DNA from 4 places in the Bacillus sp. LH1 genome. Region 4 is predicted to be linked to each of the others. Evidence: riboswitches for the same ligand, from Rfam matches in the RefSeq annotation. Region 4 holds a riboswitch; each other region holds the start of a gene.
The links. Region 4 has a riboswitch for S-adenosylmethionine ahead of ACX9TM_RS01060 (MetQ/NlpA family ABC transporter substrate-binding protein). Riboswitches for the same ligand answer to the same signal wherever they lie in the genome.
Positions count from the first base shown of each region.

Region 1: it holds a riboswitch for S-adenosylmethionine, as region 4 does, so the genes downstream of both, ACX9TM_RS07615 (Na+/H+ antiporter NhaC family protein) here and ACX9TM_RS01060 (MetQ/NlpA family ABC transporter substrate-binding protein) in region 4, are expected to answer to the same signal.
Region 2: it holds a riboswitch for S-adenosylmethionine, as region 4 does, so the genes downstream of both, metK (methionine adenosyltransferase) here and ACX9TM_RS01060 (MetQ/NlpA family ABC transporter substrate-binding protein) in region 4, are expected to answer to the same signal.
Region 3: it holds a riboswitch for S-adenosylmethionine, as region 4 does, so the genes downstream of both, ACX9TM_RS16735 (hypothetical protein) here and ACX9TM_RS01060 (MetQ/NlpA family ABC transporter substrate-binding protein) in region 4, are expected to answer to the same signal.

Region 1 is NZ_CM175007.1:1,440,738-1,446,661, forward strand. Features, by position in the region: gene ACX9TM_RS07600 (murein hydrolase activator EnvC family protein) at 1-260, opposite strand, end outside; gene gltP (glutamate/aspartate:proton symporter GltP) at 756-2,030, shown strand; gene ACX9TM_RS07610 (ribonuclease FAU-1 family protein) at 2,099-2,617, shown strand; SAM riboswitch class I at 2,738-2,843, shown strand; gene ACX9TM_RS07615 (Na+/H+ antiporter NhaC family protein) at 2,938-4,254, shown strand; gene ACX9TM_RS07620 (lmo0954 family membrane protein) at 4,436-4,792, shown strand; gene ACX9TM_RS07625 (PspA/IM30 family protein) at 4,840-5,502, shown strand; gene liaF (cell wall-active antibiotics response protein LiaF) at 5,609-5,924, shown strand, end outside.
Region 2 is NZ_CM175007.1:4,659,934-4,665,857, reverse strand. Features, by position in the region: gene ACX9TM_RS24140 (DMT family transporter) at 1-110, shown strand, start outside; gene ACX9TM_RS24135 (hypothetical protein) at 139-360, opposite strand; gene ACX9TM_RS24130 (ATP synthase subunit I) at 640-1,023, shown strand; gene pckA (phosphoenolpyruvate carboxykinase (ATP)) at 1,374-2,960, opposite strand; SAM riboswitch class I at 3,189-3,310, shown strand; gene metK (methionine adenosyltransferase) at 3,480-4,679, shown strand; gene ACX9TM_RS24115 (GNAT family N-acetyltransferase) at 4,721-5,245, opposite strand; gene ACX9TM_RS24110 (hypothetical protein) at 5,317-5,496, opposite strand; gene ACX9TM_RS24105 (MogA/MoaB family molybdenum cofactor biosynthesis protein) at 5,733-5,924, shown strand, end outside.
Region 3 is NZ_CM175007.1:3,230,988-3,236,911, reverse strand. Features, by position in the region: gene ACX9TM_RS16755 (ABC transporter ATP-binding protein) at 1-543, shown strand, start outside; gene ACX9TM_RS16750 (ECF transporter S component) at 516-1,217, shown strand; gene ACX9TM_RS16745 (YwiC-like family protein) at 1,400-2,122, shown strand; gene ACX9TM_RS16740 (hypothetical protein) at 2,153-2,344, opposite strand; SAM riboswitch class I at 2,476-2,574, shown strand; gene ACX9TM_RS16735 (hypothetical protein) at 2,675-2,932, shown strand; gene ACX9TM_RS16730 (SWIM zinc finger family protein) at 3,195-3,584, shown strand; gene ACX9TM_RS16725 (NAD(P)H-dependent oxidoreductase) at 3,608-4,183, shown strand; gene ACX9TM_RS16720 (hypothetical protein) at 4,180-4,533, shown strand; gene ACX9TM_RS16715 (short-chain fatty acid transporter) at 4,574-5,920, opposite strand.
Region 4 is NZ_CM175007.1:184,008-189,931, forward strand. Features, by position in the region: gene ACX9TM_RS01045 (SDR family oxidoreductase) at 1-197, shown strand, start outside; gene ACX9TM_RS01050 (methionine ABC transporter permease) at 237-905, opposite strand; gene ACX9TM_RS01055 (methionine ABC transporter ATP-binding protein) at 880-1,920, opposite strand; gene ACX9TM_RS01060 (MetQ/NlpA family ABC transporter substrate-binding protein) at 1,933-2,745, opposite strand; SAM riboswitch class I at 2,832-2,946, opposite strand; gene ACX9TM_RS01065 (NAD(P)-dependent alcohol dehydrogenase) at 3,026-3,934, opposite strand; gene ACX9TM_RS01070 (DUF6612 family protein) at 4,092-4,856, shown strand; gene ACX9TM_RS01075 (FAD-binding oxidoreductase) at 4,923-5,924, shown strand, end outside.

The DNA of each region.
Region 1 (5,924 bases), 1.3 Mb from region 4:
TTTGTATCGTTTAATTCAGTCTCATTTTTATTAATGGAAGTAGTTAATTCATCGATTTTCTTCTGTAATTCTTGAATTTCTTTTTCTATTTGTTCTTTCTCGACTGATTTATTTTGTAAGTCACTTTGTTTGCCTTCTAATTCAGATTGAATGTTAGATAATTTATCTTGATTCGTTTCAGCGTATACGGGTGAAAGTAACGGGGAAGCAAAAATCGTTCCTGCTGCTAAAACACTAAACGCTGCAAATTTCTTTTTCATTGTTGTCTGACTCCTTTCCCTATGAATGTTATATATCATAAGAAGAAGGGTGTCTATCGTTGTAATCATAATGTAAAGAAAATTTTATAAAATTGCTAAGTTTTGTCGGAATTTATCATTTTTCAACTGTATTTGTCATAGTGCTTACATTTTATTCATATGTGTAACAAAGGTATATTTTGGAATTTTCCTGTAAAATGAAGGAGGAAAGTAATCGTTTTTATGAGGTGAAATATTACTTGGAAAGCTAATAAAACACTAGTGAGGAATCGTTCTCATGTGAGGTTTTCTGACATGGGTCTACTTTTTGTCAAGAAAATTATTTGCGTTCGGGCAAAGTTATTTTGTTGTCAGATTTAAATTTTTGATTTATGATTTTTAACAGGGACAAAATGTAGTGAATTGTCGAATAATATGTAATACTCTTAATTTCTTAGTTTTATAGAGATAGAATGAGAGATAGAGTGACACATCGAAGAGGGGGTTACAACAAATATGAAAAGAATAGGACTAGCATGGCAAATATTAATAGGACTTGCGCTTGGTATTGCGGTTGGGGCGATTTTCTTTGGCAATCCAGCAGTGGTGAGTTATTTACAACCAATTGGTGATATTTTCATCCGATTAATTAAAATGATCGTTGTGCCAATTGTTGTAGCAAGTATTGTTGTTGGGGTTGCTGGTGTTGGCGATGTTAAAAAATTAGGTCGACTAGGCGGAAAAACAATTATTTACTTTGAAATCATTACAACAATTGCAATTATTGTCGGTCTATTAATAGCGAATATTTTCCAACCAGGAAAAGGCGTAAATATGGAGCAGTTAACAAAGACAGATATTTCGAAATATACACATACGACAGAGCAAGTACAAAGTCATTCATTTGCAGATACATTTGTAAATATTGTTCCAACGAACATTATGAAGTCGTTAGCTGACGGAGATATGCTAGCTATTATCTTCTTCTCTGTACTATTTGGTTTAGGTGTAGCAGCAATTGGTGAAAGAGGAAGACCAGTTCTTCAATTTTTCCAAGGTGTGGCTGACGCAATGTTTTACGTAACAAACCAAGTTATGAAATTTGCACCATTTGGTGTATTTGCACTAATTGGTGTTACAGTTTCTACATTTGGTCTTGCTTCATTAATTCCATTAGGGAAATTACTAATTGTCGTATATGGAGCAATGATCTTCTTCGTCGTAGTTGTCTTAGGACTTACAGCGAAAATATTTGGAATTAACATTTTCCAATTCTTTAAGATTTTAAAAGACGAGCTGATCTTAGCGTATTCTACAGCAAGCTCAGAAACAGTTTTACCAAAAATCATGGAGAAAATGGAGAAATTCGGTTGTCCGAAAGCAATTACATCTTTCGTTATTCCGACTGGTTATTCATTTAACTTAGATGGATCAACTTTATATCAAGCAATTGCGGCTATTTTCTTGGCGCAAATGTACGGTATTGATTTATCTATTACACAACAAATTACATTATTACTTGTATTAATGGTTACATCAAAAGGTATCGCAGGTGTACCGGGCGTATCATTCGTTGTATTATTAGCGACACTTGGTACAGTAGGTATTCCACCTGAAGGCTTAGCGTTCATTGCTGGTATTGACCGTATTTTAGATATGGCTCGTACAGCAGTTAACGTTGTAGGAAACTCTTTAGCAGCTGTAGTTATGTCTAAGTGGGAAGGTCAATATGACGCTGAAAAAGGACAAGCTTATTTAAAAGAGATTTCTGAAAAGGGTCAAGCGGCTTAATTATAATATGAACAAGCTCTCACATAATATGTGGGAGCTTTTCTGTATATAGAAGAGGAGCAGACATAATGAAACGAAAATATGGTGACGGTTCTTCGTGGAAGAGACTAATAGAAAAGAGTTATACGGTTAAGCAAGTGGAAGAGGGAATGCTCGGAATACTGGATATAAAAAAGGTGAGAGAGCCTAGTTGTAAAGAATATGATGGTGAAGAACTTTGTATTGCAGCAGATCAGTATACGTGGATTCAATATTTCATAGACGGGAAAAACTTTGCGATTACCGCTATGTTAGATGATCAGAAAAAATTAGTGCAATATTATATCGATGTGGCGAAAGAATATAAAATAGACGATCGTGGTTTACCGTATTTTGATGATTTATATTTAGATGTAGTATTATTATCTAGCGGTAAGGTGTATGTATTAGATGAAGAGGAGCTAGAGGATGCTTATAAAAGTGGTGATGTCACGAAGGAAGAGTATGAGCTAGCATGGCACACTACGAAATGGATATTAGCAACAATAAAAAATAGTGAATTTTATTGGATTTCAATATTGGAAGAAGAAATCGAAAAGTTAAAATGATTGTTGTATTCAAATTTTTGTATAATTACCAAAAAAATCTATACAAAAAATAATTGACTTTTGTTTTGTAAGCGAGTAAAGTTAGGGAAGAAATTATTATTAAAAAATAAATATGAAACCTTCTTATAAAGAGAGGCGGAGGGACTGGCCCTACGATGCCTCGGCAGCGGACTCGATTTCAGAGTGCTGTGCCAAATCCAGCAAGCGTGTGCTTGAAAGATGAGAAGAGTGTTTCTTATAGATGTATAAGACCTCTTCTCATCGGAAGAGGTCTTTTGTTATTCATTAGAAAAAGGTTGAAACTAGGGAGAGATGGTACTTTGAAAGAAACGAGAGGAAATGGTTTAGCTTTATTACCACTTGGAATATTTTTGGCGCTATTTATTGGTTCTGGAATTATTACAGGTGATTTCTATAAATTGCCGATACTTGTAGCGATTTCAATTGCTGTAGGAGTCGCTTTAGTGATGAATCGTAAAGAAAGTTTTAATGTGAAAGTAGAGCGGTTCGCTAAAGGTGCAGGAAATCCGGATATTATGATTATGGTATTAATTTTTGTGCTTGCAGGTGCGTTTTCTGAAACTGCTAAAGGAATGGGCGGAGTAGACTCAACTGTTAATTTAGCGTTAACTATTTTACCGCCAGGATTTATCGTAGCTGGAATCTTTGTTATTGGTGCATTTATTTCATTAGCGATGGGAACTTCAATGGGAACAATTGCAGCATTAGCGCCGATTGCTGTAGGTATTAGTGGTCAAACTGATATCTCAATTGCGCTTGCAATGGCTACTGTTGTTGGCGGAGCGATGTTTGGTGATAATTTATCATTTATTTCAGATACAACAATCGCAGCTGTTCGTTCACAAGGAACAGAAATGAAAGATAAGTTTAAAACGAACTTTTTAATTGTGTTACCAGCGGCTATTATTACAATTGTACTATTAGTAATAGTTACTTCAGGAAGTGACACGCAGATTAAAGCACATAGCTTTGATTGGATAAAGATTTTACCGTACGCAGGAGTACTTATTACAGCGCTACTTGGCTGGAATGTACTTATTGTATTAACTGGTGGAACTGTACTATCTGGTGTTATCGGCCTTATAGATGGAAGTTACACGTTAGAAAGTTTCTTTAAAAGTGTAACGACTGGAATGGGCGGTATGATGGAGTTAGTATTACTTGCTATATTAATTGGCGGTATGGTTGAATTAATCCAATATAATGGTGGTATTCAATATTTAATGAATGTATTAACACGTAATATTCGTTCGAAAAAAGGAGCGGAATTTGGTATTGCTGGTTTAGTGAGTATGACGAATATGTGTACAGCGAATAATACGATTTCAATTATCTTTACAGGCCCGCTTGCAAAAAATATTGCAGATCAATATGAAATAGATCCTCGTAAATCAGCGAGTGTATTAGATCTTTTCTCATGTTGTGTGCAAGGATTAATTCCGTACGGTGCCCAAATGTTAACGGCAGCAGGATTTGCAGCGTTATCTCCGGTTGAATTGTTGCCATATGCATTTTATCCAATCTTAGTTGGAGTATGTGGGATTGTTTCTATTTTAATTGGGTTTCCAAGGTTTTCGAAAGTAGCTGAGAAAAAAGAGTATCATAAAACAGCTTAATTTAATATGAATGTTAGTAATTAAAAAACGTGCAGAGAATAGACTCTGCACGTTTTTTTGCGTAAAGGGCTGAATATGACTCGGTCTTAAGTCTGAGTTAAAAACGGTTCTTAAGCTCGTTATGGAAAGATGAAAAAATAGTTAAGATAAGAGTATCAAATCGAAGGGAGGCAAGCACAAGATGAAACAATTTCTAGCGTTTATCGCAGCCGGTATTTTGGCTTTAATTGCTCTTGGTAGTCTTGCTGGTATTGTAGGATTCGCAATCGGAGCAGGAGTTGTATATTGGAGCTATAAATCATTTGTGCGAGCTAAATCATTTTTTGGAAAGTTAGCTTGGGGTATTGTTGGTTTAATCGGTTTATCCATTGCACTTTCTCATTCGCCAGCATTAATCGGTATCGCTGCTTTAGTGGTTTTATACTACGGATACCGTGAGTGGAAAAAAGAAAAAGATGTAGTTGTTGAATCTGCTCCAGAAAGTTCTAAACCATATAGTAACTTTGAAGATGAGTGGAACAAATTAATGAAAAACTAAAACAATAAATCAAATTATAAATAAAGTAGAAGAGAGGAAGATTTATAATGAAACAATCTTTATTCGGACGTGTACGCGATGCAATTTTAGCTGATTTTCATAACGTGTTAGATGAGAAGGAAAGAAAAAATCCAATTGCGATGTTAAACCAATATTTACGTGATAGTGAGCGTGAAATAACAAAAATTGAGAAGTTAATTGAGCGTCATAAAACATTAAAATCTAATTTTGCTCGTGAGCTTGAGCAAGCACGTTATTTCGTTAATAAAAGATCAAAGCAAGCTATCATTGCTCAAGAAGCAGACGAATTACAATTGCACGAACGTGCGTTAGAAGAGGTAGCTTATTATGAAGGGCAAGTAACTCGATTAGAAGAAATGTATGCAGGTGTTGTAGAGCAAATTGATGAGTTAGAGCGTCGTCTTTCTGAAATGAAAAATAAATTAAAAGAAATGCACGCAAAGCGCATGGAACTAATGGCACGTGAAAATATGGCACATGCAAATCGTCGTATGAATACTGCGATGCATAAAATGGATGAAAATAATCCGTTCTTACGATTTGAAGAGATTGAAGATCATATTCGTGACTTAGAAACTCGTATGAATGAAGAGCATGAGCGTGACACGTTTGATATGAAAATTGCAAAACTTGAGCGTGAAATGAAAGAAAAGAATGATGTATCGTTAACGAAAGAGTTAACAAAATAATAGTAGTATATTATAAAACAGGCTTATGATATAGTGATAGGAGAAAAGGTGTTGGAAAGCAATGCCTTTTCTTCTATGTATATGTGACAAGAAGGGGGGAGCTGAAATGAAGAAACATTTTTCAAAGACACAATTAATGGGGATGCTCCTCATCATATTTGGATTCGGTCTTTTTCTTGATATGATACTTGGACATTTTGAACCAGGTGGTCTCATTTTTGCATTTATTATGCTTATGTTTGGAAGGCATTATCGTAAAAAGAATCGTTATGTACGGGGAAATGTATTTTTATTTGTTGGTGGTATCGTATTTTTATTTTTCTTATTTTCATCAGCAGCATTTGTTCTTGTCGTATTTGCTTGTTTAGCTTTAATTGGTTATCAATTGATTCAACAAGGACATCAGCAAAAAGCAATGAAGG
Region 2 (5,924 bases), 890 kb from region 4:
TATCGTTTCAACAGATCATCGGTGGAATTATCATTTTTGTCGGTCTATGGTTTGTGAAATCGGAGAAAGTAAAAGTTCATTCTATTGCAGGGGAACCTATATCAAAATAGGAAAACAGATCACCTATGATCTGCTTTCCTATTTTTTTATTTTTGGTAAGAAGATGAGAAACAAGATAGCAGTAATAAGTGGAATTAAGTTTAAAAATGGAATACGGAAGAGTGTAATAAGAATAATACCTGGAAGAAGAACACCGAGGACAGCGTAAAAAATGCTATGATTTTTCGTGTACCAATACAATGAAAGTCCAATAAGTGCAGGGATAATGAGGTGAATGAGAGCCATTAAAAAATAAATCATTAGACGCCCCCTTTATTTGTGTGCTTATTACATCATATCCGTATGTTCATAGATTGATATCATTTTTTTCATAAATGGACGAAAAAAGTTTGAAAAACCGTCACAAAATATGAGAATATGATGTTTGAAATCTTGTATAATATTATTTTCTAAAAACATTTAAACAACATAAACAGTATGTTTATGTTGTTTTTAATTTGAATGAAATGAATGTAAGGAATATGAATTTGAAAGAAATTTTTTGTTGGATAGATAAGAACGAATGAAGAGAGGTACAGCATGATTAGTATGTCACTAAGATCATTTAAAATCCAATCGTATTATATACTAGGTATTTTGTTACTAGGTTGGATGTTAACACCGTTTTCAGCACACTTTTTAGGCGCTGGAATTGGGCTTATTGTAAGTATGTATTGCGTTTGGCTTTTAGGCAGAAGAATTGAGAAGCTTGGAGATAGTATTGTAAAGAAGACGAAAGCACCGACACTTGGTATGTTTAACCGTTTTGCAGCTGCCATTTTGGGTGCTATTATTATGTACGAAATTGAGCACCACATGGTTATGTGGGCGTTTGCAGTAGGGATTATGGGTGGGTATTTCTTAATCGTTGTGAATTTAGGTTACTATAGCATGAAAGATGAGAAAGAACTAACAAAGAGCTAAAAAGATAAAAGACTTCTTTTTAGATGGAATAGATGATCCAGTCACGAATAGAAGCGGTCAGGGCCTTTTTTAGCCCCATACGATGTGAAACCCGAGAGATGTAGTGAGTAGGGATATAATGTATATATTCGAAGCTGTAATTTTATAATCTAGGTCACAGATGAAGAGATTAGCGTTTCACTTTATATAAGATATAGAAAGAAGCTTACGTTTTCACGTAAGCTTCTTTTTTATGTAAGTGTGTGTAACCGTTAAGCCGCATTGGGTTTTGTCGGTGAGTACGCGAAACTTTACGGTTACACGACACTTATTCATATGAGTAAAGGGTTATTCCAACAGAAAGTTTTAATTTAAGCGATTGGACCGCCTAAGTTAATAATGTCTTCAGATACGCTGTCGAACTTTTTGAAGTTAGCTTTGAATTCATTTGCAAGTTCGATTGCTTTTGCTTTGTAAGCAGCTTTATCAGCCCAAGTTTGTTCAGGCATTAACACTTCGTCAGGTACACCTGGTACGTGAAGTGGAACTTCAAGACCGAAGATGTCATGTTTAGCTGTTTCAGTTTTCGCAAGTTCACCGTTTAATGCTGCTTGAATCATTGCACGAGTGTAACCTAAGTTCATACGTTTACCAACGCCGTATTCGCCACCAGTCCAGCCAGTGTTTACTAAGAATACTTTCGCATCGTGTTTCTCGATTTTTTCACCAAGCATTTCAGCATAGCGAGATGCATCAAGTGGTAAGAATGGTGAACCGAAGCAAGTTGAGAATGTTGCTTGCGGAGATGTAACGCCGCGCTCTGTTCCTGCTAGTTTACTAGTGTAACCACTTAAGAAATGATACATAGCTTGCTCTTTTGATAACTTACTGATTGGAGGCAATACGCCAGATGCATCAGCAGTTAAGAAAATAATTGTATTTGGGTGTCCAGCAACACTTGGCAGTACGATATTGTCGATCGCATGCATAGGGTATGCAGCACGAGTATTTTCTGTTAAAGTAGTATCGTTGTAGTCGGCGATACGTGTTTGGTCATTAATGATAACGTTTTCTAAAACAGATCCAAATGTGATTGCATCGAAAATTTGTGGTTCTTTCTCGTGAGAAAGGTTTACACATTTCGCGTAGCAACCGCCTTCAATATTGAATACACCGTTATCAGACCAACCGTGCTCATCATCACCGATTAGTTTACGGTTTGGATCAGCAGATAATGTTGTTTTACCTGTTCCAGATAAACCGAAGAATAGTGCTACGTCGCCTTCTTCACCTACGTTTGCAGAGCAATGCATAGAAAGAATATCTTGTTCAGGTAATAAGAAGTTCATAATAGAGAAGATTGATTTTTTCATTTCTCCAGCGTATTCTGTACCACCAATTAGTACGATACGTTTTTCGAATGAAACCATAATGAATGCTTCAGAGTTTGTACCGTCAACAGCTGGATCAGCTTTGAAATTCGGTGCAGAAACAATTGTGAACTCTGATTCATGAGTTGTTAATTCTTCTTCAGTTGGACGAATGAATAATTGATGTACAAATAAATTGTGCCATGCATATTCGTTAATAACTTGAATTGGTAGGCGGTAATTGCGGTCAGCGCCTGCAAATCCTTTGAAGACGAATAACTCTTCTTTTTCTTTTAAGTATTCTAAAACTTTAGTATATAATTTATTAAAATGTTCTTCAGAAATCGGTTGGTTCACAGCTCCCCAAGCAATTTTGTCAGCAACCGATGCTTCTTTCACAATAAATTTATCTTTAGGAGAACGTCCTGTATATTTTCCAGTTGAAGCAGAAACGGCACCAGTCGAAGTTAATTTCCCTTCATTTCGCATTAATACTTTTTCCACTAATTGCGGAACACTTAGTTGAATCTGTGCATTGCTTCCGTTCAATAATTCGTGTAAACCAATTTGGACATTCACAGTACTCATATTTATATACCATCCTTTTCATTTAATGAAATATTTCTCGTAATCCCCAACAAGAGTATAACACAATTATATAAATAATGTATACTATTTATTTCTTTTTGTTTGTGTGAATGCATTATTTCCCTATTAATATTTCATTTCAGGCGTATTGAGAAAAACTTTCAGGAAAATGTGAATATTAATTGACAAATGAATATCATTTCTTTAGTATAGGTTGGGACGGATACTCTCTTATCCCGAGCTGGCGGAGGGACAGGCCCGATGAAGCCCAGCAACCTCACTTGTAGTGGTAAATACAGGTGAATAGGTGCTAAAACCTGTGCGAGGCTACAGGTCTCGAACGATAAGAGCGAAGGGCAAAAAGCAGTATGCAAGTAGCAAATTAAACCTTTCCTCTATGTAAAGTAGGAAAGGTTTTTCTGTATGCTTGTGTGGGAGAATAAATGTATGTCGCAGTTTGTGGCAAATTAAGGATGAGTTCCGTACAATATATACAATTACTGTAGGGAGGTTTACCACATGACAAAAAAACGTCATCTGTTCACATCTGAGTCTGTAACTGAAGGACATCCAGATAAAATTTGTGACCAAATTTCTGATTCAATTTTAGATGCGATCTTATCAAAAGACGCAAATGCACGTGTAGCTTGTGAAACAACTGTAACAACTGGTTTAGTATTGGTAGCGGGGGAAATTACGACTTCTACTTACGTAGATATTCCAAAAATCGTTCGTGAAACAATTCAAGGCATTGGTTACACACGCGCAAAATACGGATTCGATGCAGAAACTTGTGCAGTTTTAACATCTATCGATGAGCAATCTGCTGACATCGCTATGGGTGTTGACCAAGCGCTAGAAGCACGCGAAGGTCAAATGACTGACGCTGAGATTGAGGCAATTGGTGCAGGAGACCAAGGTTTAATGTTTGGTTTCGCATGTAATGAAACACAAGAGTTAATGCCACTTCCAATCTCGCTTGCTCACAAATTAGCTCGCCGTTTAACTGAAGTACGTAAAGATGATACATTATCATACTTACGTCCGGATGGAAAAACGCAAGTTACAGTTGAGTATGATGAAAATGGTAAACCAGTACGTGTTGATACTATCGTAATTTCTACACAACATCACCCAGATGTTACATGGGAAGAAATCGATCGCGACTTAAAAGAGCACGTAATTAAAGCTGTAGTACCAGCAGAATTAATGGATGGAGAAACGAAATTCTTCATTAACCCAACTGGCCGCTTCGTAATTGGTGGACCACAAGGTGATGCTGGTTTAACAGGACGTAAAATCATCGTTGATACTTACGGTGGATACGCTCGCCACGGTGGCGGTGCATTCTCTGGTAAAGATGCAACGAAAGTTGACCGTTCTGCAGCATATGCAGCTCGTTATGTTGCGAAAAACATCGTAGCAGCTGGTCTTGCTGAAAAAGCAGAAGTACAACTTGCATACGCAATCGGTGTAGCACAACCAGTATCAATTTCAGTTGATACATTCGGCACTGGTAAAGTATCTGAAGACGTACTAGTAGAGCTAGTTCGTAACAACTTCGATCTTCGCCCAGCTGGTATTATTAAAATGCTAGACTTACGTCGCCCAATTTACAAACAAACAGCAGCTTACGGCCACTTTGGACGTACTGATGTAGATCTATCATGGGAACGTACAGACAAAGCAGCAGCTTTAAAAGAGCAAGCTGGTCTATAATATATGAAAAAAAGCTTTGCGCGGTGAGCGCAAAGCTTTTTTTATTTATAATTACGTTGGAATAAAGCGAAGAGTTCAATGTCATGCCAATTGCCATTGCGGAATATAGCTTCTTTACAAGTTCCTTCATGTTGAAAACCGAGTGATTTATATAATTTAATTGCTCTATCGTTAAAAGAAAATACTCGTAAAGAAAGGCGATGTAAATTTAATTCTAAAAATGCATAATCCAATAATAAGGTGAAAGCTTCCTTCCCATAACCTTGCCCCCAGTAATCCTTGTTACCAATATCAATAATACATTCAGCGTTTCGATTATACGAATCAATATGAATTAAAGAAGTAATACCAATTGAAAGATGCGTAGATTTTTCTTCAATGATATAGCTCTTAGAGTCCGAAGAATGAATAAATTGCTGGCAAAGTTTTTCTGTGTCTTGAAGGGAATATTTATCAAGAGTGAGAGTAGTTGAACTCATAACGTCTATATCATTATGCCATTTATAATATGTTAGAATATCATCTTCGGAAAACTTTCGTAACTGGATACGGTTTGATTCAAACAATGTAAGTCCTCCTTTTGTATTTCCTTTTCACATGATTTACAAAGGATTGATTTCTTCTGGAACATATGTAATCAACCTTTCATTTGACGTGCTTTACCTGCGCAAAATGCACTGCTTAGTAAAAATAGCGTTGCGAATATAATACTTACTAATGTAGCGTATGGAATTGCGCCTTTTAGAGAAAAACCGACAGTGATGGAAGCGACGAATAAGAGGATGAATGTTGTTGTTAATTTTTTGTATAGTTCCATAATAGGTAGACCTCCGATTTATTTTTTAGTACAAGTTTTAAAATTGAATTCTATTATGTAGAAAATATAAAGAGTAGCTAAAGATGTGTAGTCTAGGAGTATAAGAAAGGGCACTTTCCTTTTTGTGGGTTAGTATACTTATATTGTATCATGGCGCATTATTGGCTTCATACATAATTGTGTAAAGATATGTATGATAAAATGAAGAAAAGTTTTTAAGAAAGGAAAGATAAAAAATGAGTGTAACTGAACATAAAAAACAAGCTCCAAAAGAAGTGCGTTGCAAGATTGTTACGATTTCCGATACACGTACGGAAGAAACAGATAAGAGCGGACAACTATTACATGAATTGTTAAAAGAAGCGGGACATAAAGTAACTTCTTATGAAATTGTAAAAGATGATAAAGAAAGTATTCAGCAAGCAGTG
Region 3 (5,924 bases), 2.3 Mb from region 4:
TATGTATCGCAGCATCCGTATTACCATTTTACATTTGATACAGTATGGGACGAGGTTTATGAACGTGCGCGTGAATTATATGGAGAACAAGGAAAAGAAATAGCAGAAGATACGCTAAAACAGTTTTGGTTGTACTCGCTTAAAGAACGCCATCCGCATGATTGTAGCGGAGGAGAGCAACAATTACTTGCGTTATGTACAACGTTATTATCAAAGCCAACGTTATTATTACTTGATGAACCGACAAAGGGATTGGATCCATGGAAGAAAGAAAGAGTAGGAGAACTATTTAGGAAGCTGCAAAAAGAAGGTACAACAATTGTAATGGCAACGCATGATATTGAGTTTGCAGCGAAATACGTGGATCAATGTATGATGTTATTTGATGGAACAGTCATTATGAATGATGCACCGAAAGAATTTTTTAGCGGCAACTTCTTTTATACAACATCTATTAATCGATTCATTCGAAAAGAATTGCCATATGCATTAACGTGGGAGGATGTGTACGAAGCTTGTCCAAACAATATGTTGCATTCATAATATGTATCTTTGCAGTAATAATCGGCACATTACTCTTTACGACACTTGTTATGGATGGTTATTACATGTTAAGTAGTTTGTTTCTATTAGCGGTTATTATGTTACCTTTCTATATCCGTTTTGAAAGAAAGGCGTTTGTTTCACGTGAAATTGTTCTCGTTGCTGTATTAGCGGCAATTGCAGCAGTAAGCCGGGTGCCATTTTCTATTTTACCAAGTGTACAACCAACTTCTTTTGTCATTATCGTTTCTGCAATTGTATTTGGAAGTGAAACTGGTTTTATGATTGGTGCTACAGCAGCAATCGTATCTAATATTTTTTTAGGACAAGGTCCATGGACACCGTGGCAAATGTTTTCGTGGGGCATGATTGGTTTTATAGCAGGTTTACTTCGTAATACATTTTTTATGAAAAAGCTATGGGGAAGACTTCTTTACGGAGTAATTGTTGGCTTTTTATTTGGCTGGATTATGAATTTCTGGGGCCTTCTCGGTTTTATACGAGAAGCAACATGGGAAACTGTCATTTCGTATTATATCGCAAGTTTTTACTTTGATTTGAGCCATGCGATTTCGAATGTTATTTTCTTATTACTATTTAGTACTTCATGGATTACGATTCTTACAAGATTTAAAAAGAAATACGGTATATTAGATGAGCATAACGTGACATAGAAAAGCATACTCATATAAGGTAGGGTCGCGACTTACATATTCGTTTGCCTCTTTCATGCTTCTTACATAATGTAAGGAGCATTTTTTTGTCAAAAAATCGATTCAATATGCATCCGCTATTATATAAAATTATTTGTATAATTGTAGGTGAGAACTTTTTTCAAAAGGGAGGTGTATAGTTAATGAAGTTAGTTATTCCGAAGCAACATGGTGCATGGGCCATGCTTGTTATTCCTTTTTTATTAAGTGTCATACTTGGGAAACCTACTATTTATCATATTCCATTGTTTTTAGCGTGGTTCTTTATCTATTTAGCTACGTACCCATTTCTTACGTACATAAAGCAAAGACGAAAAAAAGAGTTTTTACAAGTTTCCATTATTTATTTTCTTATTGCGTTCCTATTTGGGATGATTTCTTTATTATATGAGTGGCGAATTCTTTTATTCGTAATAGTAATGATTCCATTATTTATAGTGAATATGTATTACGCTCGTCAAAAAAATGAAAGAGCACTATTAAATGATATTTGTGCGATTATTGTGTTTTGTATCGGTGGGTTAATTAGTTATTCCTTTTCAATGAAGCAAATCGATCATACAGCATTATTCATTGCGCTTATTTCATTTTTATACTTTTTAGGTAGTACGTTCTATGTGAAAACGATGATTCGTGAAAAAAATAACCCGAAGTATCGTCTTATATCTTGGGGATATCATATCGTATTAACGATAATCATATTTGTGATTAATCCGTGGTGTTCTCTTATTTTTATACCAAGTGTCATTCGAGCAATTGTGTTGTATGGCAAAAAAATTTCTATTAAAAAAGTAGGAATTTTAGAAATTGCTAATTCTGTATATTTTTTAATCATAACGGCAATAATTATGAAGTATGCCATTTGAAAAAACTTCCCATCAATTGATGGGAAGTTTTTAATCTTTTTCTAAAATGTGAACGGTGTACTCGCAACGTTGAATAGCTTGTTCAACAGCATAAAGTGATTGTTCAATACGAGCGCGATTAAAATCTTTTTCAACTGTTTCGAGCGCTTCTTCTAAACAATTTTTAGCTTCTTGTAATGATTGAAAAGAATCTTGTACATATCCGCGAGCATTTTGATGCATTTCATAATCCTCCTTGCATGTTCGTATATGGGTAGTATGAACAGTAAGGAAGAAAATATAATTTGTTATATTTATTATATTTGTTTGACAATTAAAGTGGAATTACGTATAGTAAGAATTAAGTGAATATTTTCTTATCCAGAGAGGTGGAGGGACTGGCCCGATGAAACCCAGCAACCGCGATGCAGGTGCTAATTCCAGCAGAACATATTTGTTCTGGGAGATAAGACGAAGATATATACGTAACTTCTTCTTATCGGAGAGGTTTTTTTATTGCAAAAAAACCGATTACGAAAATTTATATTAAGAAGAAAGGGGTTGCGCATTACTGTGACACTCGAAAAATACGTAAAACTGCGTAGTACAGTTTATGAATATATGATAGAGCAAGATAAGCCGATATCATTGTTAGATATTCAAGAACATATCGTTTCGCATCATGAAGGAAAATTCACGAAAAAGATGTTGCATCAATTTTATTTATCAAGATTATTAGACGAACTAAAACTGGATGGGAAAATTACATTAGCTGATGAATATCTCTATGCTGAAAAAGGGGTATTGTATAAGGCGAGAAAAGGGAGCTAAGCTCTCTTTTTTTCTTAAAATAACGGAGTATGTAGAGTAAAAGACTGCTAAAGCAGCCTGATACAGGGAATGGTGTTGAGTGTGTAGTGTCAAAAATTGAATGTGCCTGAAAGAGGCAATTCATATCGGCTGCAAATGAAAAGAGACACCTTCGCCGAATAGGTGTCAGTCGTTTTGTCACGTAGACTTGCTACTTAACAGTAATTAGAATAACATGCAGGATTTTTGAAGTCAAAAGGGAATTAAAGGAAGGGGTACAATTATGTACGCTTACTTATTAAAAGATATAACGAAATGGATCCCAAAGTACATTGTAGATAAGGGATATGAATATTATGAAGATGGGCATGTAGAAGATGTTGAAATACAAGATAAAAAAGTGTTTGCTTTCGTTACTGGAAATGCAGGGAATTATGAAGTAGTTATCGATCTCGAAGATTTTTCAGAAAGTAACTGTGAGTGTCCCTATGAAAATTATTGTAAACATATGGCGGCAGTTGTTTATGATATGCAAGGTGCTGGTGAGAGTGCAGTTAAAGAGAAACTGAAAGATTTAGAAAAAGAAGAGTTACTTATATTATTAAATCGATTGTTGCAAAGTTCGAAAAACGTACAAATTGTAGAGAAGTTATTAAAGAAGGAGAAACTTTAACGTATAGAGGGAGTTGTTTTGTAGTGAACGTACTAATTATATATGCTCATCCTAATCCTTCAAGTTTTAACGCGGCGATTTTCAATCATGTGCAAAAAGGACTACAGGAAACAAATCATTCAGTTACCGTACTTGATTTATACAAAGAACAATTTGATCCAGTCCTCGTATTTAATGAAGAGAAGAAAAGACGCGATTTAGTAAATGAAGAGGAAACAGCTCGGTATAGAACGTTAGTAGAAGAAGCAGATACACTTCTATTCATCTATCCAATATGGTGGTGGGGGATGCCAGCAATTTTAAAAGGATTTATCGATCGTATTTTCGTAGCTGGATTTGCTTATAAATATGAAGGGGCTCTGCCGAAAGGATTATTGCAAGGGAAAAAAGCATGGGTTATTAATACGTTAGACTCGCCTCTATGGTACGTCGCATTGTTATATCGATCAGCAGATTGGATTATGATGAAGAGAGGTATTTTACGTTTTTGTGGCATTCGCGATATAAAACGGTCAGTGTTTCAATCTGTGAAAACGAGTAAAGTATCAAAGCGTGAGAAATGGTTATTACAAATAGAAGAAAAGGCTCGTGCATTATGAATGAAGTCGATCGTATTATAAACTGTGTTCAGTATGATGGCGAACTTTTTCGGAAGTATGTTACGTGTTTACTTCAATTGAAAAAATGCAGCGAAACATTTCAGCAAATTCAAATAGAGTTAAGAAATGATTATTTAATAAGAGGAATTTGTGAAAGAGAAGTTGATCAGGTAGTAAGGGGAAGTAAAGAATATGAAACATATTTTCTTCCTAAAGCGTTACAGTGGAATTTTTTGAGGGAACATCCACACCTGATCGGAAAAATTTGCGAAGATTTTTTTGCATTTGAGTCATTACATCTTACGGAGTTAGAGTGGGAGAAGATTATAAATTGCGTGGGAAATAAGTGATTTATTATGTAAAAAAGCTAGTATAAAACTAGCTTTTTGTTTAAATAAATAAGAAACATAGACTAATGATAAAACCCGCATATAGTAAGTTCACAACACAAAATCCCATAATGTCACGAGCACCTAAACCAGCTATCGCTAATGCTGGTAATGCCCAGAAAGGTTGAATTAAATTCGTCCAAGCATCGCCCCATGCAATTGCCATTGCTGTTTTTGCAGCAGGTACACCAAGTTCAGCGCCAGCTGGAATCATAATTGGTGCTTGCACAGCCCATTGACCGCCACCAGATGGAACGAAAATATTAACGATACCAGCACTTAAAAAAGTAAAGAGCGGGAAAGTTGATTCGTTTGAAATGCTAATAAAGAAATTAGAAATAGCTCCTCCAAGTGAAAGTCCTTCACTATTTGCTCCAATCATCATGCCCATAATTCCTGCGTAAAACGGAAATTGAAGTAAAATGCCAGAGGCACTTTTCGTAGAGTCTGAAAAAGCGCGAATATACTGAATCGGAGTGCGGTGGAAAATAAGTCCAGTAATTAATAACATAAAAATCACGATATCGAGAGTAAGATTAAATCCTTTCGTATAAAAGTAATTGAAAATATAAATGAGACCTAACAATCCAACGCAAAGTGTAATAATAATGCTATTTTCCATCTTTTCAGCGAACGTATTTTTTTCTACTTCTTGAGCAGCAGCTTCTTCATGGAACACGCTAGGATCTACAGTTATCGTATGTTTTTCATCTGGATGCATCGCTTTATTAATGAGAGGCATCGTAATGAGAAAAATAATAACTGGAACGAGAGCGTATGGTGAGAATAACGTTTCTGTTATTGGAATCGCCTCTTTAATACTTCCAGCAGTCGTTTTAATTAACGTTTCACCGCCTGTTGCTAACGTAAGAGGGATAGAGGCAGAAAGACCGGCATGCCAAATGAGAAATCCAGAGTAAGAAGAGGCGATTGCTAGTCTATAATCTAATCCGTCCAGCTGCCTTGCCACTTCTTTTGCGTATAAAACAGATACAACAATTCCAAAGCCCCAGTTTATGTATGCACCGAGTAAACTTACAATTGAAATGGCAATAATGCCTTGTCCAGTTGTTTTTGGTAGTCTGGCAGCTTTCGTTAATCCTTTTTTAATAAGAGGAGCATTTGCTAAAGCAGATCCAGTCACGAGTACAAGTGCCATTTGCATAGAAAAGGCGAGGAGTCCCCAAATTCCATTACCCCAGTGATTAATCATTTCTACAGGTGTTTGGTGAGTCGCAAACATACCAAAGAAGATAACGAAAACAGTTAGTAAACATGATAAAATAAACGGTTCTGGCAAGAAGCGTTGCACTAAGGCGACGCAACCATTTGTAAAGGAACGAAACAAAATA
Region 4 (5,924 bases):
TGAATGCAATTAATCCAGGACCAACTGATACAGGATGGATGACTGAAGAGATAAAACAAGGGTTAAAGCCGATGTTTCCTTTTGGCAGAATTGGTGAGCCAAAGGATGCAGCTAGACTCATTAAATTTCTAGTAAGTGAAGAAGCTGAGTGGATTACTGGGCAAGTTATTCATTCAGAAGGTGGATTTAAAAGATAAAAAAGAAGGTATCTCACCTTGGTGAGATACCTTCTTTTTTTAATCTTTCTTCAATCTTCGTGCAACACCATTCCCTAAAGACTGTAATCCTTGAACGAGGATAATTAAAATAAAGACAGTTGCATACATTACTTCAGGTTCATAGCGTAAATGTCCGAAGCGATATGCTAAGTCCCCTAGCCCACCAGCGCCTACAAGACCAGCCATTGCTGTTGCGCCGATTAAGCCAATCGTTGCGATTGTTAATCCAAGTACAAGGGAGGGACGAGCTTCTTTAACCAGGACGTGCCAAATGATTTTTATAGTAGAGACTCCCATCGCTTGGTAGGCTTCAATGACACCGCGATCGACTTCTAGTAAAGCTGTCTCCATTAAACGTGCGATATAAGGGGCTGTGAAGACGACAAGCGGTACGATAACACCTTGTACGCCAATGGATGTTCCCATTAGAAACTTTGTAAAAGGTAAAATGAAGAATAATAGAATGATAAATGGAAGAGAGCGAATAACATTAATAACCGTATTAAGAATAGGATAGATGATTTTATTTTCATGCTGTCCACCAGGTCTCGTTAAAACAAGTGTAACACCAAGTGGCAGTGCAATAAGGATCGAGATGAGTAATGAAATAGATGTCATTTGAAAGGTTTGGATTGTGGCTTCCCATATGACTTTACCCCATTCATCCAAAAAGGACTTGTTTCCCATAATCTGTTCTACCTCCTTCTACGATGATTCCTTGCTCTTGTAAAAATGATAAAGCACGGTGGATTTCATTTTGTTCCCCTTGCATATGAACGACTAGTTTCCCATATGCTTCATGTTTTAACTGCGTAATATTACCGGATAAAATATTCGGATATACTTGGAACCGTTTTGTGGCAACGGCTAAGGCAGGTTCCCCTGAAGTAGTGCCAATAAATGAAAGTGTTACAATTTCTCCAGTACTTTGTAGTTCTTTCTGTACCTTTTCTGGAATTTTCGCTGCAAATGCGCTATTTACAAATTTCTTCGTTGTTACATGTTGTGGGTTTGTGAAAATATCTTTTACAGTCCCACTTTCGACTACAGATCCATGTTCCATAACAGCAACGCGGTCACATATACGCTGGATGACATTCATTTCATGTGTAATGAGTAAAATCGTAATTCCGATTTCTTCGTTAATCTTTAATAGCAAATCAAGGATAGAATCGGTTGTTTCTGGATCTAATGCGCTCGTTGCTTCATCACTTAATAACACTTCAGGTTCATGTGATAGCGCACGAGCAATTGCGACACGCTGTTTTTGACCACCAGAAAGTTCGCTTGGATACGCATCTTTTCTATTAAAAAGATCGACAATGCGTAAATACTTTTCTACTCTTTTTTCAATTTCTGCTTTTGGAATGCCAGCAAGCCGTAACGGTAATGCGATATTTTCATAAACGGTAACAGTTTTAAGTAAATTGAATCCTTGAAAGATCATTCCGATTTTTTGTCTCGCTTTTGCTAGTTCTTTTGTCGATAACGTTGTTAAGTCTTGTTCGTTTACAATGATATTTCCTGTCGTTGGTTTTTCTAATAAATTTACACATCGAATCAATGTACTTTTACCAGCGCCACTATACCCAATGATTCCAAATACCTCGCCTTTTTCTACTTTAAGGGAAGTAGACTTAAGAGCCTCAACATTCCCTTTTTTTGTTGTAAATACTTTGGATATGTTTTTTAATTCAATCATTATCGTCAGCTCCTACCAAGATGGTAAAACTGAACCATCAAATTTTTTCTCGATAAACTCTTTTACTTCTTTAGATTGATAAGCTTTCTTTAATTTATTTACAACGGCATCATCTTTATTTTCAGTACGAACAACAACCCAGTTCACATAGGGTGAATCTTTTCCTTCGCGGAAAATAGAATCTTTCGCTGGACTTAATTTTGCACCTAATGCAAAGTTTGTGTTAATTGCAGCTGCTTTCACTTCACTTAGTTGCGTTGGTAATTGAGATGCCTCTAATTCGACAATCTTTAATTTTTTTGGATTTTCAATTACATCTTTTGCAGTCGCTTTTTCTGTAGCCTTTGGATCAACTTTTAAAACCCCTGCTTTTTCAAATAATTTTAAAGCTCGAAGTTCATTCGTTGGGTCATTTGGTACAGCAATTGCATCGCCCTCTTTTAAGTCTTTTACATCTTTTATATCTTTAGAATATACACCCATAGGGAATGTTACTGTTGAAAATACTTCAGCTAATTTCATATTGCGTTCAGCTTTAAATACATCTAAATACGATTTCGTTTGGTAGCTATTTACATCAAGGCTTTTTTCATCTAATGATACGTTTGGCGCTACATAATCATTAAATACTTTTATATCAATTTCGAGGCCATCTTTTGCTGCAACTTCTTTTACCTTTTCAAAAATTTGTTCATGTGGTCCACCTGTTACACCGACAGTAATCTTTTTCTCGTCTAATTCTTTTACCTCTTTATCTGAACTCACACTACATGCGCCTAATAATAATACTGCTCCGCTTACAATGCTTAATAATACCTTTTTCATCTATAAATCCCCCTTCATATACGTTCCAAAATAAAAAGCACCTCCCAAAAAATAAGAGAGGTGCCGAATAGACGAAATAGATTCCTCTCTTATCTTCCAAAACGAAAACTCGTTTTGCAGGAATTAGCACCTTAGCTTATACGTCATAAGCTCGGTTGCCGGGCATCATCGGGCCAGTCCCTCCGCCACTCTTGATAAGAGTATGTGTATGTAGTTTTGAATATGGTACTAATAGTAAATCGTACAAAAAGAATTGTCAATGATATTTTCAGAATATATTTTATTTTAAGGTAATCGAAACGTTCCCCTTTTTATGTCCTTTTTCTACATATATATGAGCTTCAGCAATTTCTTCTAATCGGTAAGTTCTATCAATAACAGGCTTTAGCTTTTCTGTTTCAGCTAGTTGTTTTAGTAGGTTCATATCTTCTTTACTGACTTTTGCCATCATTCCGTTCACAGATACATATTTTCCATTAGGCATTAATGCATCTGTACAAAGAGACTTATTATATTTTCCAACTGCATCAAATATAATATCATAGTGCTCGCCCCGCTTAGTAAAATCTTCTTTCATATAATCAATTACGTTGTCTGCCCCTAAAGCTGTTACTAAATCGAAATTCGAACTACTACAAATGGCTGTGACAGTCGCCCCGAAGTATTTCGCAAGTTGTACGGCAGCTGTCCCTACTGACCCAGAGGCGCCGTATATAAGTACTCGTTGCCCTTTTTTTATCTGTCCTTTTCTAAGGAAGTGCAATGCTGAAGTTCCGCCAAAAGGAATAACGGCAGCTTCTTCATATGTCACATTGGTAGGTTTTAATGCTATTAATCCACTTTCATGCACGCATGTGTATTCGGCATAACCACCAAGGTTTAGTTCTGTTAATGCAAAAACTTGATCTCCTTTTTTAAATTGTGTTACATCTGTTCCAATGTCTTCGATTTCACCGGATAACTCTACGCCAAGTATAGGTTTTCTCGGTTTTCTGAAACCTAATATGATCCGCATAGGAATCCAAAATAAGAGGGGGCTATTAAAGCCACGTATTCTACAATCTCCAGTCGATACACTTGTTGCGTGAATTTTAACTAATACTTCATTTTTTTTAGGTTTAGGCTTTTCTATATTTTGAAGTTGGAGAACATTAGGTGGTCCATACTTTGTGCAAATAATAGCTTTCATAATGACCTCCTGAAATGAGTTGTTATTATTTACATCATATTTAAACTTTTTCTCAAACATGTTGCTATATAGGAAATAAATTTAAAGAAGAATATTACGAATTATATAGATTTCATAGGAAAAGAGATGATATTATTTTTGGGAAGGAGGGGACGTTATGAAAAAAATTATTTTAATTTCAAGTTTAGTACTTGCAGTCGGTCTAGGAGTAGGGTGTAGTAATGAGAAAGCAAAAAAGACTGATGAACCGAAAAAAGAAGCTGTGCAGAAAGAAAAGGAATTAACAGCGAAGGATGTTTTTAATAAAGCGAATGAAGCTTTTAAAAACGAAGAAAATGTAACGATGACATATGATGTGGGAATAAAGGCTGAAGGAACAGAGATGAATGTAATAAAGGCCAAAATGCAATTAGAGCCGAAGAAAAAAAATTCTCGTTCTGAAATGAATGTTTCTGGTACAGAGGTTGTTGTTTATGATGTGGGTGGCAAAATTGCTGGTCAGTTGAAAAATCCTAATACGGGTGAAGTTATGTCTGTACCAGAGGAACAATTAAATGCTAACGGAATGAATGCGACTCAAGGAATGGTAGATAATTTAGAGATTCCATCGGAAATTTTAAATAAAGTGAAGATGGAGAAAAGTGGAGATAATTATAAGCTGAAGTTTGCATTAAAAGGGCAAGAGACAGAGAGTATGTTAGCTAGTATGGATGAAAAGCAGAAACAAATGCTACAAGGCCAAAATGCAAAGATAGAAGAAATAGATGGAGAATATATTATTACAAAAGATTTTAAATATGAATCAGCAAAGATAGATATGGTTATGAGTAGCAATGGTGAGGATAAAGCGCACATTATTACGGATGCGAAGTTTACATCGTATGATAAATTTGATCCAATACAATTGCCAGCAGCAAAGTAATCACTGTCAAGAGAGGTACCTGAAAGAACAGGTATCTCTTTTTGTTGCTAATAAGGAGAGTGTCCTTTGAAAAAAAGAAAGATAGTAGTGGTCATTGTTGCATATACGGTTTTGCTTGCAACGTCTGTACATACGTATAAAAAACAAATTGATCATCCTATTATGAGTGATGTAGGTAAATTGCTTCCGACAAAAATAAAACGTGTTGAAAGTGCTACGGAAGAGCACTCGTTAATAAAATTAGTGCGAGATGCAAAAGTTTCAGGACAGAAAATTTCCATTGCAGGCATGCAACATAGCCAAGGAGGACAGACATATTATCCAAATGGCACGATGCTCGATATGAAAGGATATAATAAAATATTAGAATTTGATCCAGAGAAGAAGCAGATTACAGTTCAAAGTGGTGTCACGTGGAATGATATTCAGAAGAAAATAAATCCATATGGCCTTGCGGTACAGGTCATGCAGTCTCAAAATATTTTTACTGTTGGTGGTTCATTAAGTGTAAATGTACACGGGCGTGATATTCGTCATGAGGCACTAATTGATACAGTAGATTCATTTAGATTGTTAATGGCAGATGGCACGGTACGTAATGTAAGTAGAGAAGAAAATGCAGAGTTATTTCCATATGTCATTGGGGGTTACGGTTTATTTGGAGTTATTTTAGATGTGACGCTGAAGTTAACAGATGATGAATTATATGAAATGCACACGAGAATGATAGATTATAAAGAATACGTATCTTATTTCAAAGAGAAAGTGAAAAGAGATGAAAATGTTCGTATGCACTTAGCGCGTATTTCTGTTGCTCCAAATTCATTTTTAAAAGAGATGTATGTGACAGATTATATTTTGGCACAAAATCAAAATATGAGAGAAGAGTACAGTGAATTAAAGGAAGAAAATATTATAGCGGTACCGAAATTTTTACTTGGGTTATCACGTTATAGTGATTGGGGAAAGAATACATTTTGGGATATACAAAGAGGTTATTTTGAACGTACAGATGGAAAGTATGAGACGCGTAATAATGTTATGAGATCAGATAGTGCTTTTATGGAA